2 regions of the Lysinibacillus parviboronicapiens genome follow, and region 2 is predicted to be linked to the other one. Evidence: a T-box and tRNA genes for the amino acid it is inferred to sense, from the RefSeq annotation. Region 2 holds a T-box; the other holds one or more tRNA genes.
What was found. The T-box of region 2 lies ahead of trpS (tryptophan--tRNA ligase). A T-box ahead of a tRNA ligase gene usually reads a tRNA of that ligase, here a tRNA-Trp.

Region 1 (5,735 bases), 550 kb from region 2:
TCGTGCTGGCTGGATGTTTTCAACAATGCAGTTTTCACAGATACCTATGGCGCTAGTTGTACCTATTATTGCAAGCAAAATGAAATCCCAACGTCCTCTTGTCATAATTTTTACAGTGTTTTATGTTATTGGCTTTATTGGTTTAGTAATGGAATGGACAAGTCTTGCAGTTCTTTGGATGATGCTTCTTGGCTTAGCCGGGGGAGCTTCATTTGCGTTAGCCATGATGTTTTTCACTCTACGTACACGCACGGCCTACGAAGCAGCTGATTTATCTGGCTTTGCACAATCTATTGGTTATTTACTAGCAGCAGTTGGACCAATCTTATTTGGTTATCTGCATGATTTATTTGGAGGCTGGAACATCGCTGGCTGGCTCTTCGTTGTGGTGGCATTACTACTCTTCTTCTGCTCTATGAGAGCATCTAAGAATGAATATGTGAATTAAATAAAAAAGGCAGCTCATGTGCTTGTGATGTGCTGCCTGTTCTATTCAGTAAGGGGGCTTCTGATAAAAATAGTTTGGCGTATTGTAAACATTGACGAAAGGCTTATGAAAGATATGTGTTGCAGCGGGCGATAGTGGCGGAAGTAGCCATGCCCAGTTACCTGTTAGCTCTCGTCCTGCCTTCTCTTCTGCTTCTTCAAATAGCTTAAACTGTTGTGCTGCCGTGTGATGATCCACTATGCTAACGCCGTCTTCTTTAAAGGAATGCAGCACTGCAATATTCAACTCAACTAATGCACGATCTCTCCATAGTGATACCTGCTTTGTCATATCCAACCCAAATATTTCTGCTATTGCTGGTAGCATGTTATAGCGATCGTGATCGGCTAAATTGCGTGCACCAATCTCTGTGCCCATATACCAGCCATTAAATGGTGCCGCTTGAAAATCAATTCCTGCCATCTGAAAGCGCATGCTCGATATAATTGGTACAGCATACCATTTTAAGTCAAGCGCCTCGACCTTTGAATATTGTGGATGACGAATAGGGACTTCTAAAATATATTCAGGTGGGATTGTAAATAATTGTGGTGTTCGCTGATCTACTTGCACAATCAGGGGCAATACATCAAACGCTGTTCCCTCACCTTGCCAGCCTAGCGATTTGCATATTTTTGTGAAAGCGATAGAATGTGAATCACCAACGATTCCCTCTTGCGTTTCATAGCCTGCATAACGAATAAGCTGATGATTCCATATACGCACACGTTCTGGTGCAAACACCGTAATTGTCGGACGGATTTTCCCATCATTTGTTGCATACTGAATATGTGCCAGCAAAGTTTCAAAAATGGACTGCTCATCTAAGATATCACGTGCATCAACAACATGTAGCGATTGCCAAAATAAACGACCAATGCATTTATTACTGTTACGCCATGCTACCCGTGCTCCAAAAACTAATTCTTCTGTTGTCGGGTTATACTCCCCTTCAGATTCCACCTGTTGTAATCTATTTGCCAGCCATGTTTCGGACTCATTTTGTTCTGATTGATAAAGTGCTAAAAACCGCTGTACCTCTAGTAAATTCATGTCGATTTCCTCCATCTATTCTCATATTAGAACAATGGCACAGGATTCACCATGAAAAAATCTACTAGAAAACATACATATTGCATATATGAAATACTTTGTTCAAATTTAAGCTCATACTTTTTTCAATTATATTTTTGCCACTATAAAATCTTAGACTTTATCTCCATTAAAGAATGATGAAAAAGATTGTTATACCCCTCTACAATCTATAACTGTAGGCGTAAACTCACGTAGGACACAAAAAAATCAAAAAAAAGCATATAGCAACAACATGCTACATGCTTGATGACCCCTACGGGATTCGAACCCGTGTTACCGCCGTGAAAGGGCGGTGTCTTAACCGCTTGACCAAGGGGCCATGGCTCCGAAGGCAGGACTCGAACCTGCGACAACCTGATTAACAGTCAGGTGCTACTACCAACTGAGCTACTTCGGAATAATGGTGGGCCTAAATGGACTCGAACCATCGACCTCACGCTTATCAGGCGTGCGCTCTAACCAGCTGAGCTATAGGCCCATTTTGGAGCGGGTGATGAGAATCGAACTCACGACATCAGCTTGGAAGGCTGAGGTTTTACCATTAAACTACACCCGCATATATGGTGGGTCAGGACGGAATCGAACCGCCGACACTTAGAGCTTCAATCTAATGCTCTACCAACTGAGCTACTGACCCATACGTTCCATGCTAAGCTGCAAATATCTTTATCAGCCAGTCTCGTTTATTCAGTCACGTACTTAAGTACGCTCCTTCATGCACTCGTTTGCTTCTTCAATCTTTTTGCTTATCATGAATCTCTTATTATAAAAATGGCGGTCCCGACCGGGATCGAACCGGCGATCTCCTGCGTGACAGGCAGGCATGTTAACCGCTACACCACGGGACCATTTGGTTGCGGGGGCCGGATTTGAACCAACGACCTTCGGGTTATGAGCCCGACGAGCTACCACTGCTCCACCCCGCGATAATATGAATCGTTATAAATAACATGATGATACGCTTAATGTAAGATGACGTCTTCCACGCTTTGCTTGCGTCGACGTTAATCGCAATATTCGTATTGCGATTTGCTCCACCCCACGACAATATTATTTATACCGAGCTTTTAGAACACCATTTATAAAATATAAACTGGAGGAGGTAGAGGGATTCGAACCCCCGCGCGGTGTTACCCGCCTGTCGGTTTTCAAGACCGATCCCTTCAGCCAGACTTGGGTATACCTCCGTAACAATATATAAATGGTGGATTTTGTAGACCTGAACCTTTTTATAATAAATCAAAATTCATTGGCTTACAACTTGCAATATTCTAAAATGGGGCGACTGATGGGAATCGAACCCACGAATGCCTGAACCACAATCAGGTGCGTTAACCACTTCGCCACAACCGCCATGAAATTAATTGGCAGGGGCAGTAGGAATCGAACCCACACCAAAGGTTTTGGAGACCTCTATTCTACCGTTGAACTATGCCCCTATGAATTAAAAACTGGTGGAGGGGGACGGATTCGAACCGCCGAACCCTAAGGAGCGGATTTACAGTCCGCCGCGTTTAGCCACTTCGCTACCCCTCCGGCAATACATGGTGCCGGCGATAGGAGTCGAACCCACGACCTACTGATTACAAGTCAGTTGCTCTACCAACTGAGCTACACCGGCAAAAATGGTGGAGGATGACGGGCTCGAACCGCCGACCCTCTGCTTGTAAGGCAGATGCTCTCCCAGCTGAGCTAATCCTCCACATAAAAAATAAGCGAAGCGACGTCCTACTCTCGCAGGGGGAAGCCCCCAACTACCATCGGCGCTAAAGAGCTTAACTTCCGTGTTCGGTATGGGAACGGGTGTGACCTCTTTGCCATCATCACTTCACTTATTTAGTTAAAAGAACTTATTCTTTCAAAACTGGATAAACGGTGCATTGAATGTTTCAAACATTTTGGTTAAGTCCTCGATCGATTAGTATTCGTCAGCTCCATGTGTCACCACACTTCCACCTCGAACCTATCTACCTCATCGTCTTTGAGGGATCTTACTTACTTGCGTAATGGGAAATCTCATCTTGAGGGGGGCTTCATGCTTAGATGCTTTCAGCACTTATCCCGTCCACACATAGCTACCCAGCGATGCCTTTGGCAAGACAACTGGTACACCAGCGGTGTGTCCATCCCGGTCCTCTCGTACTAAGGACAGCTCCTCTCAAATTTCCTACGCCCACGACGGATAGGGACCGAACTGTCTCACGACGTTCTGAACCCAGCTCGCGTACCGCTTTAATGGGCGAACAGCCCAACCCTTGGGACCGACTACAGCCCCAGGATGCGATGAGCCGACATCGAGGTGCCAAACCTCCCCGTCGATGTGGACTCTTGGGGGAGATAAGCCTGTTATCCCCGGGGTAGCTTTTATCCGTTGAGCGATGGCCCTTCCATGCGGAACCACCGGATCACTAAGCCCGTCTTTCGACCCTGCTCGACTTGTAGGTCTCGCAGTCAAGCTCCCTTGTGCCTTTACACTCTACGAATGATTTCCAACCATTCTGAGGGAACCTTTGGGCGCCTCCGTTACCTTTTAGGAGGCGACCGCCCCAGTCAAACTGTCCGCCTGACACTGTCTCCTGCCCCGCTAAGGGGCATGGGTTAGAATTTCAATACAACCAGGGTAGTATCCCACCGACGCCTCCTTCGAAGCTGGCGCTCCGAGATCTCTGGCTCCTACCTATCCTGTACAAGTTGTACCAAAATTCAATATCAGGCTACAGTAAAGCTCCACGGGGTCTTTCCGTCCTGTCGCGGGTAACCTGCATCTTCACAGGTACTATAATTTCACCGAGTCTCTCGTTGAGACAGTGCCCAGATCGTTACGCCTTTCGTGCGGGTCGGAACTTACCCGACAAGGAATTTCGCTACCTTAGGACCGTTATAGTTACGGCCGCCGTTTACTGGGGCTTCAATTCGCAGCTTCGCTTGCGCTAACCACTCCTCTTAACCTTCCAGCACCGGGCAGGCGTCAGCCCCTATACGTCACCTTACGGTTTTGCAGAGACCTGTGTTTTTGCTAAACAGTCGCCTGGGCCTATTCACTGCGGCTCTCATGCGCTTGCACGCTCAAGAGCACCCCTTCTCCCGAAGTTACGGGGTCATTTTGCCGAGTTCCTTAACGAGAGTTCTCTCGCACACCTTAGGATTCTCTCCTCGACTACCTGTGTCGGTTTGCGGTACGGGCACCTCTCACCTCGATAGAGGCTTTTCTTGGCAGTGTGAAATCAGGAACTTCGTCCTTAAAGGACTCGCCATCACAGCTCAACGTTACAGTGTGCGGATTTGCCTACACACACGCCTTACTGCTTGGACGCGCACAACCAACGGCGCGCTTACCCTATCCTACTGCGTCCCCCCATTTCTCAAACGGTGAGGAGGTGGTACAGGAATATCAACCTGTTGTCCATCGCCTACGCCTATCGGCCTCGGCTTAGGTCCCGACTAACCCTGAGCGGACGAGCCTTCCTCAGGAAACCTTAGTCATACGGTGGACGGGATTCTCACCCGTCTTTCGCTACTCATACCGGCATTCTCACTTCTAAGCGCTCCACCAGTCCTTCCGGTCTGACTTCAACGCACTTAGAACGCTCTCCTACCACTGACATCGTAGATGTCAATCCACAGCTTCGGTGAATCGTTTAGCCCCGATACATTTTCGGCGCAGCGTCACTCGACCAGTGAGCTATTACGCACTCTTTAAATGATGGCTGCTTCTAAGCCAACATCCTGGTTGTCTATGCAACGCCACATCCTTTTCCACTTAACGATTACTTTGGGACCTTAGCTGGTGGTCTGGGCTGTTTCCCTTTTGACTACGGATCTTATCACTCGCAGTCTGACTCCCGTGTATAAATATCTGGCATTCGGAGTTTGTCTGAATTCGGTAAACCGGGATGGCCCCCTAGTCCAAACAGTGCTCTACCTCCAGTATTCTCATCACGAGGCTAGCCCTAAAGCTATTTCGGAGAGAACCAGCTATCTCCAGGTTCGATTGGAATTTCTCCGCTACCCACACCTCATCCCCGCACTTTTCAACGTGCGTGGGTTCGGGCCTCCAGTAAGTGTTACCTTACCTTCACCCTGGACATGGGTAGATCACCTGGTTTCGGGTCTACGACCACGTACTAATTCGCCCTATTCAGACTCGCTTTCG
Region 2 (5,735 bases):
CGTCACAATGGCAGTTGCAGGTTTCTGTGCAAATACAGCATTGTCTTTAAATACCGATGCAACAACCGCTTCACGTCCATTTGATAAAAACCGCGATGGCTTTATTATTGGTGAAGGTGCAGGGATTGTTATTTTAGAAGAGTATGAGCACGCGAAAGCTCGCGGAGCAAAAATTTATGCTGAAGTGCTTGGCTACGGCTCAACTGGTGATGCTCACCATATCACTGCTCCAGCACCAGAAGGTGAAGGCGCAGCACGTGCGATGAAACAAGCATTAGCTGATGGAGGTGTAGAACCTTCACAAGTTGGCTATATTAATGCACACGGAACAAGTACACCTTATAATGATTTATTTGAAACACAGGCAGTAAAATCAGCCTTTGGTGAACATGCTTATAAACTGGCAATGAGTTCTACAAAATCAATGACAGGTCACTTACTAGGGGCAGCTGGTGGTGTCGAAGCGATTTTCACAGCGCTTGCGTTAAAAGAGGGGATTTTACCACCGACAATCAATTTAACAGAGCCAGACCCAGAATGTGATTTAGATTATGTGCCAAATGAAGCCCGAGAAGCAAATATCGAATACGCGATGAGTAATTCTCTTGGATTTGGCGGTCATAACGCTAGCCTACTATTTAAAAAATGTGAAGAATAATCAAAAACGTTAGCCTATAGGTAAACTCTGTAAAGATTGAGTTTACCTATAGGCTTTTTTATTGCGCGACGAACTGCTAGCGCTTCGAGCATGAGTTTGGCTCATTCTTATGCAGAAATCTCGTTGTTTCTTCTATTAAACAGTTTAGAGTGGAATGTTCGTTTACGTATTCAGTTTATTGAAGTTTAGAGTGACCGCCAGCTGAACGCCCTGTCAGCAGTGAAATCACCGTTCTTATGCATCCCGATTATGAAAAAAAGCCTGTAACCAAATCTGAAATTCTTCAAGTTTGTCTACAGGCTGACGTATTTTTTATTCACTTTGAGAATAGATGATAAATAAGAAGAAATAGAAAGGATGCCGTCTACTTGTTCCGTCTCTTTTTATTTTTAATGAGCTATGGCTTAATGATACTTTCAATAGGAAATCTCATATTGTACTTGAATTACCGCACACTCGGTTATTCATGGTCCGTTGTTTTTAAGTTTATGGTTCATACAACGGAATTTTATTTGGCAATCGGAGCCTGCATTGTGTTATGCGGTGTTATACTTGACTTTGGTTTTGAGCGAACATCCTAATCTAAAAGATACGGAGAGAAAGTCACTTTAATTCCTAGTTCAGTTGCTACCTGTTGAGCCAAAATTGTACCTTGCTCATCATGTTTTTTTGCCAAATGTTCCATACCTTCAATGAATGAATCTGTTTCAAGATTAATCCATTCACCAAAGTTACACATCCATGATGTTAACTCAGTTAGCAAATGTTCATTTAATGGAAAGTTCTCTAATTCTAAATTGGCAAGACACTGACCACACCATAGAGGATCAGCACCAAAGTCACCTTCTAAAATAAGTGTTTGTATTGGCTTTTTACAAAGTTCGCATAGCATAGACATAGACAAACCTCTTAGCGACGTGAACGGCCTAAGCCCATTGCTTCTTCCATACGTTTTAATGTTGCACTGGCAATGGTATTTGCTTTCTCTGCACCTTCATCTAAAATGATGTCCAATTCAGACGATTCTACGAGATGATAGAACTTCTCTTGAATTGGTGTAAGATGGTCGATAACCGCTGTGGCCACACCTTGTTTGAAGCCGCCATAGCCAATTCCTTCGTATTTTTTAACTAAATTGTCGATAGCTACACCTGAAATTGCTGATTCGATAGTCAGTAAATTTGAAACCCCAGGTTTATTTTCTACATCAAACGCCACAATACCATCAGAGTCAGTTACGGCAGATTTAATTTTTTTCTCAATATCTTTTGCAGAATCTAAAAGTTTAATTGTTGCTTTTGTATTTGGATCAGATTTACTCATTTTTTTCGTAGGCTCTTGTAAAGATTTAATACGCGCACCTGCTTTTGGTAATTGAATTTCAGGAATTGTTAATACATCACCATAACGTTTGTTAAAGCGCTCTGCAAGATCTCGTGTTAGCTCAATATGTTGTTTTTGGTCATCGCCTACAGGGACAATGTTTGTATTGTATAATAGAATATCTGCAGCCATTAAAGGTGGATAAGTTAAAAGAGCTGCCGAAACGGTTTCTTTGCCATGTGATTTATCTTTGAATTGAGTCATACGCTCTAACTCGCCGATAGAAGCAACACATTGTAAAATCCAGCCCGCTTGTGCGTGAGCAGATACTTCTGATTGGATGAATAAAGTAGATTTCTGTGGGTCAATACCCGTTGCTATATACATAGCAGCTAAGTTACGAATGTTTTGACGCAACTCTTTAGGGTCTTGTGCGACCGTAATGGCATGCTGGTCAACGATACAATAAATTGCATTTCCTTCATCTTGTAATGCAGGGAATTGCTTGAATGCCCCGAGATAGTTCCCTAATGTTACAATACCTGTTGGCTGAACGCCTGAAAAAATAGTTGTCATAATAATTTCCTCCTTCGAGTTAGCAAATAATTTTCGACTCGGCATCATCAAAAATTTTGATTAAACCTTCAATTACGGACGGATAGCCACTGTGCTATCGGGTAGAGCGTCCAAATGAATACTAAATATCATAAAAAAACATCATGCGTCCTCATTAGTTTTTTCTAATGAAGGGACGAATGATGTTAGTATCCGCGGTACCACCCAGCTTGCCTAAAAAGGCCACTCTACTTCGTAACGTGAAGGGACGAGCTTTGCTAGTAGTCAATCGTGCACATACTTGAACGTTCGCAAAACTAACTCGGAAGTCCATTCCAAACGCATGCACGATCTGTTTGCAGCAACCACAGACTCTCTAAACGTGCACATTGCATTTGTACTACTCTTCGTCAGCGTTTTTAATTATTGCAAAAATTATATTATAAAGAGTTAGCTAATTGCAAGCTTAGAAAATCAGACTTTTAGCGGTGTTTTTTTTATGAAAAAAACTTTATGCTAGTTATGCTGTGTTTTTATGTAAAAAAGCAACCTTTATTATAAGCGATACGTCTTAATTGTACACGTCAAATTGACATTATTCTCGTTTAAATTTTATAAATGAGAATCAACAATAGAAATAAATGAATGTTTAAAATCGCTGATAAGTGGGAATATTATTATTAGTTCATTGGACACCTTTCAGAAATTAGCTACTTTCAAGCTATAGAAATAGACAGAATATTTCGCGATAAGGTCATTCTTTTTTTCATTGGAACTATATTCAAACACAGCTGAGTGCTGTATAATGAATATGTAGCTTTACATTACATTAATTCTAATTTAACAAACTGGTTATAGATAACGATTACAAACAGAAAGGATGTGTCAGTATGATAGTAACTTTATTTACATCACCAAGTTGTACATCTTGCCGAAAAGCGAAAGCATGGTTGGAGGAGCACGAAATCCCATATACCGAGCGAAATATTTTTTCTGAACCATTAAGCATTAGTGAAATAAAAGAAATTTTACGCATGACGGAGGATGGGACGGATGAAATTATTTCAACGCGTTCTAAAATTTTCCAAAAACTGAATGTGGATGTAGAAAGCTTACCATTACAACGTTTATATGAGTTAATTCAAGAATACCCTGGATTATTACGTCGTCCAATCATCTTAGATGAAAAACGATTACAAGTAGGATACAACGAAGATGAAATTCGTCGATTCTTACCACGTAAAGTGCGTGCTTATCAATTACAAGAAGCACAGCGTATGGTGAACTAATATCAATCTATTCTGCATATAATGTATTAGGTGTTGCAAATGCAAAAAGCATGTTGTGACATCTATTTTTTTATGCTTTACTTATGTAAAATCCTTCTGTACAAGCTATAATATTTAATAGGGGAAAGTCATATATTTCCGTAAAAGTATGTTAAACTTGATTTTAGCTAAATAGTTTACTACAATTTCAATAATTCAAATATCTTTTGTGAAATGGTGTATATCCTTTTCATTTTATGAAAGAACAGCATACAATAGAATTAGAGACAACTGAACTGTAAATTCAATGATTTCAGTTGCTCGATGATTTATTGTGGTGTAGTCAAAGGTTGAAAAACAAAGGAGTATGAAGGTTAAAAACAATGAATCAAAGCATACTAATGAAATAATACTGTTTTTCGACAAATGACAGTGAAGGGAGATGAAGTCTAGTGGACATCGAACGTGTAAATGAAAATACACTCAAGCTCTTTATAACGTACAATGATATAGAGGATCGCGGCTACAGTCGTGAAGAAATTTGGTACAACCGAGCAAAGGGTGAACAACTTTTTTGGGATATGATTGACGAAGTAAATACAGAGGATTATTTTGATGTGGAAGGTCCGATTTGGATTCATATCAATGCGTCTGAAGTTGGCTTGGAGATCATTGTCACACGTGCACATATATTAAAAGACGGTGAAACATTAGATGGTCATTCGCATTTTGATGAACACAAGGAGATGTTTGCCCCATTTGACGAAGTTGGAGAGGATCTTCTCAGTCAACTAACTCAATTCGGTGACATTGATGAGTCAGAATTATTTATGGATACAGATATTTATGTTTATAAATTTAAAGATATTGATGAGTTAATCCCTGTTGCTAAACGTATAACAGACGAATTAGTGGATTCCTCATTATTCAAATATGAAGATTGGTACTATCTAGTTGTAGACTTCACGAATGCCGATGACGATTTAAATCGCCATGATAAAAATGCGGTCATTAAAGAATTTCTAAGCCCATCAAATTTCACGATACATCGCCTTGAAGAGTATGGCGACAAGATTATGGAATATGATTGCTTTGAAACTATTCGGAAATATTTTATCTAAATGATTCAAGCCTCTGAGATTATTCAGAGGCTTTTTTTGTGGCTAGTCATCAAGGTTGAAGTAGAATGATTTTGAGACAGAACATGGCAAATATTAAATTTGGAAAAAAAACCGATATATTTTGGTAAACCATGAAATTTCATTTTACAATTGGACAAAAAGGAGACAGTTTTATGCTTTTCGCCTATACAGAGCATGGAGAACCTTTTATGTCTTATCAACATTCGAGACAAGCACTTAAACGCTATCGCCGTATTTCAAAATTTTTTTGCCCTCAATGCCAGCAACCTGTTCAGTTGAAAATTGGTACTGTCAATATCCCGCATTTTTCACATATTGCACATCAAAGTTGTGAACGATTATTTGCAGAAGGTGAATCTATGCTCCATCTACAAGGTAAAATTCAATTGTTTGAATGGTTGAACAAGCAAGGTTATGCAGTAGAGCTAGAGCCATATATAAAAAAACTATCTCAACGCCCAGATATTCTTGTGACGAAAGAGCATCAACAAATAGCAATTGAGTTCCAATGTAGCACTATCTCACATGAAAAATGGCAGTTGCGTACAGCAGGATATAAAAATATGCATATTCAAGCATTGTGGCTTTTTCAAACACCTCAGAAAAATCTTACCTCACAGGATATCATAAAAGTTACTATTCCTCCCATTAGGCAAAATGCTATAAATTATACATCCAAAAGTTTACCTTATTTATTGACCTATGATGCGCATTCAGCAAGGTTTAATTATTGGGCGAATCTTCTTTATGTTCATGGGAACACTTTTATAGCGAAAGTACAATATGTGC

Region 1: it encodes a tRNA-Trp, which carries the amino acid that the T-box ahead of trpS (tryptophan--tRNA ligase) is inferred to sense. The anticodon was not compared.

The regions. Positions count from the first base shown of each region.
Region 1 is NZ_CP073713.1:276,046-281,780, reverse strand. Features, by position in the region: gene C9J31_RS01525 (CynX/NimT family MFS transporter) at 1-448, shown strand, start outside; gene C9J31_RS01520 (nitric oxide synthase oxygenase) at 494-1,540, opposite strand; tRNA gene C9J31_RS01515 (tRNA-Glu) at 1,830-1,901, opposite strand; tRNA gene C9J31_RS01510 (tRNA-Asn) at 1,903-1,979, opposite strand; tRNA gene C9J31_RS01505 (tRNA-Ile) at 1,984-2,060, opposite strand; tRNA gene C9J31_RS01500 (tRNA-Gly) at 2,065-2,138, opposite strand; tRNA gene C9J31_RS01495 (tRNA-Phe) at 2,144-2,219, opposite strand; tRNA gene C9J31_RS01490 (tRNA-Asp) at 2,355-2,430, opposite strand; tRNA gene C9J31_RS01485 (tRNA-Met) at 2,434-2,508, opposite strand; tRNA gene C9J31_RS01480 (tRNA-Ser) at 2,677-2,769, opposite strand; tRNA gene C9J31_RS01475 (tRNA-His) at 2,860-2,935, opposite strand; tRNA gene C9J31_RS01470 (tRNA-Trp) at 2,948-3,021, opposite strand; tRNA gene C9J31_RS01465 (tRNA-Tyr) at 3,035-3,118, opposite strand; tRNA gene C9J31_RS01460 (tRNA-Thr) at 3,128-3,203, opposite strand; tRNA gene C9J31_RS01455 (tRNA-Val) at 3,209-3,284, opposite strand; rRNA gene rrf (5S ribosomal RNA) at 3,298-3,413, opposite strand; rRNA gene C9J31_RS01445 (23S ribosomal RNA) at 3,481-5,735, opposite strand, start outside.
Region 2 is NZ_CP073713.1:828,855-834,589, forward strand. Features, by position in the region: gene fabF (beta-ketoacyl-ACP synthase II) at 1-658, shown strand, start outside; gene C9J31_RS03940 (hypothetical protein) at 1,236-1,556, opposite strand; gene trpS (tryptophan--tRNA ligase) at 1,568-2,557, opposite strand; T-box leader at 2,726-2,959, opposite strand; gene spxA (transcriptional regulator SpxA) at 3,430-3,825, shown strand; gene mecA (adaptor protein MecA) at 4,257-4,925, shown strand; gene C9J31_RS03960 (competence protein CoiA) at 5,099-5,735, shown strand, end outside.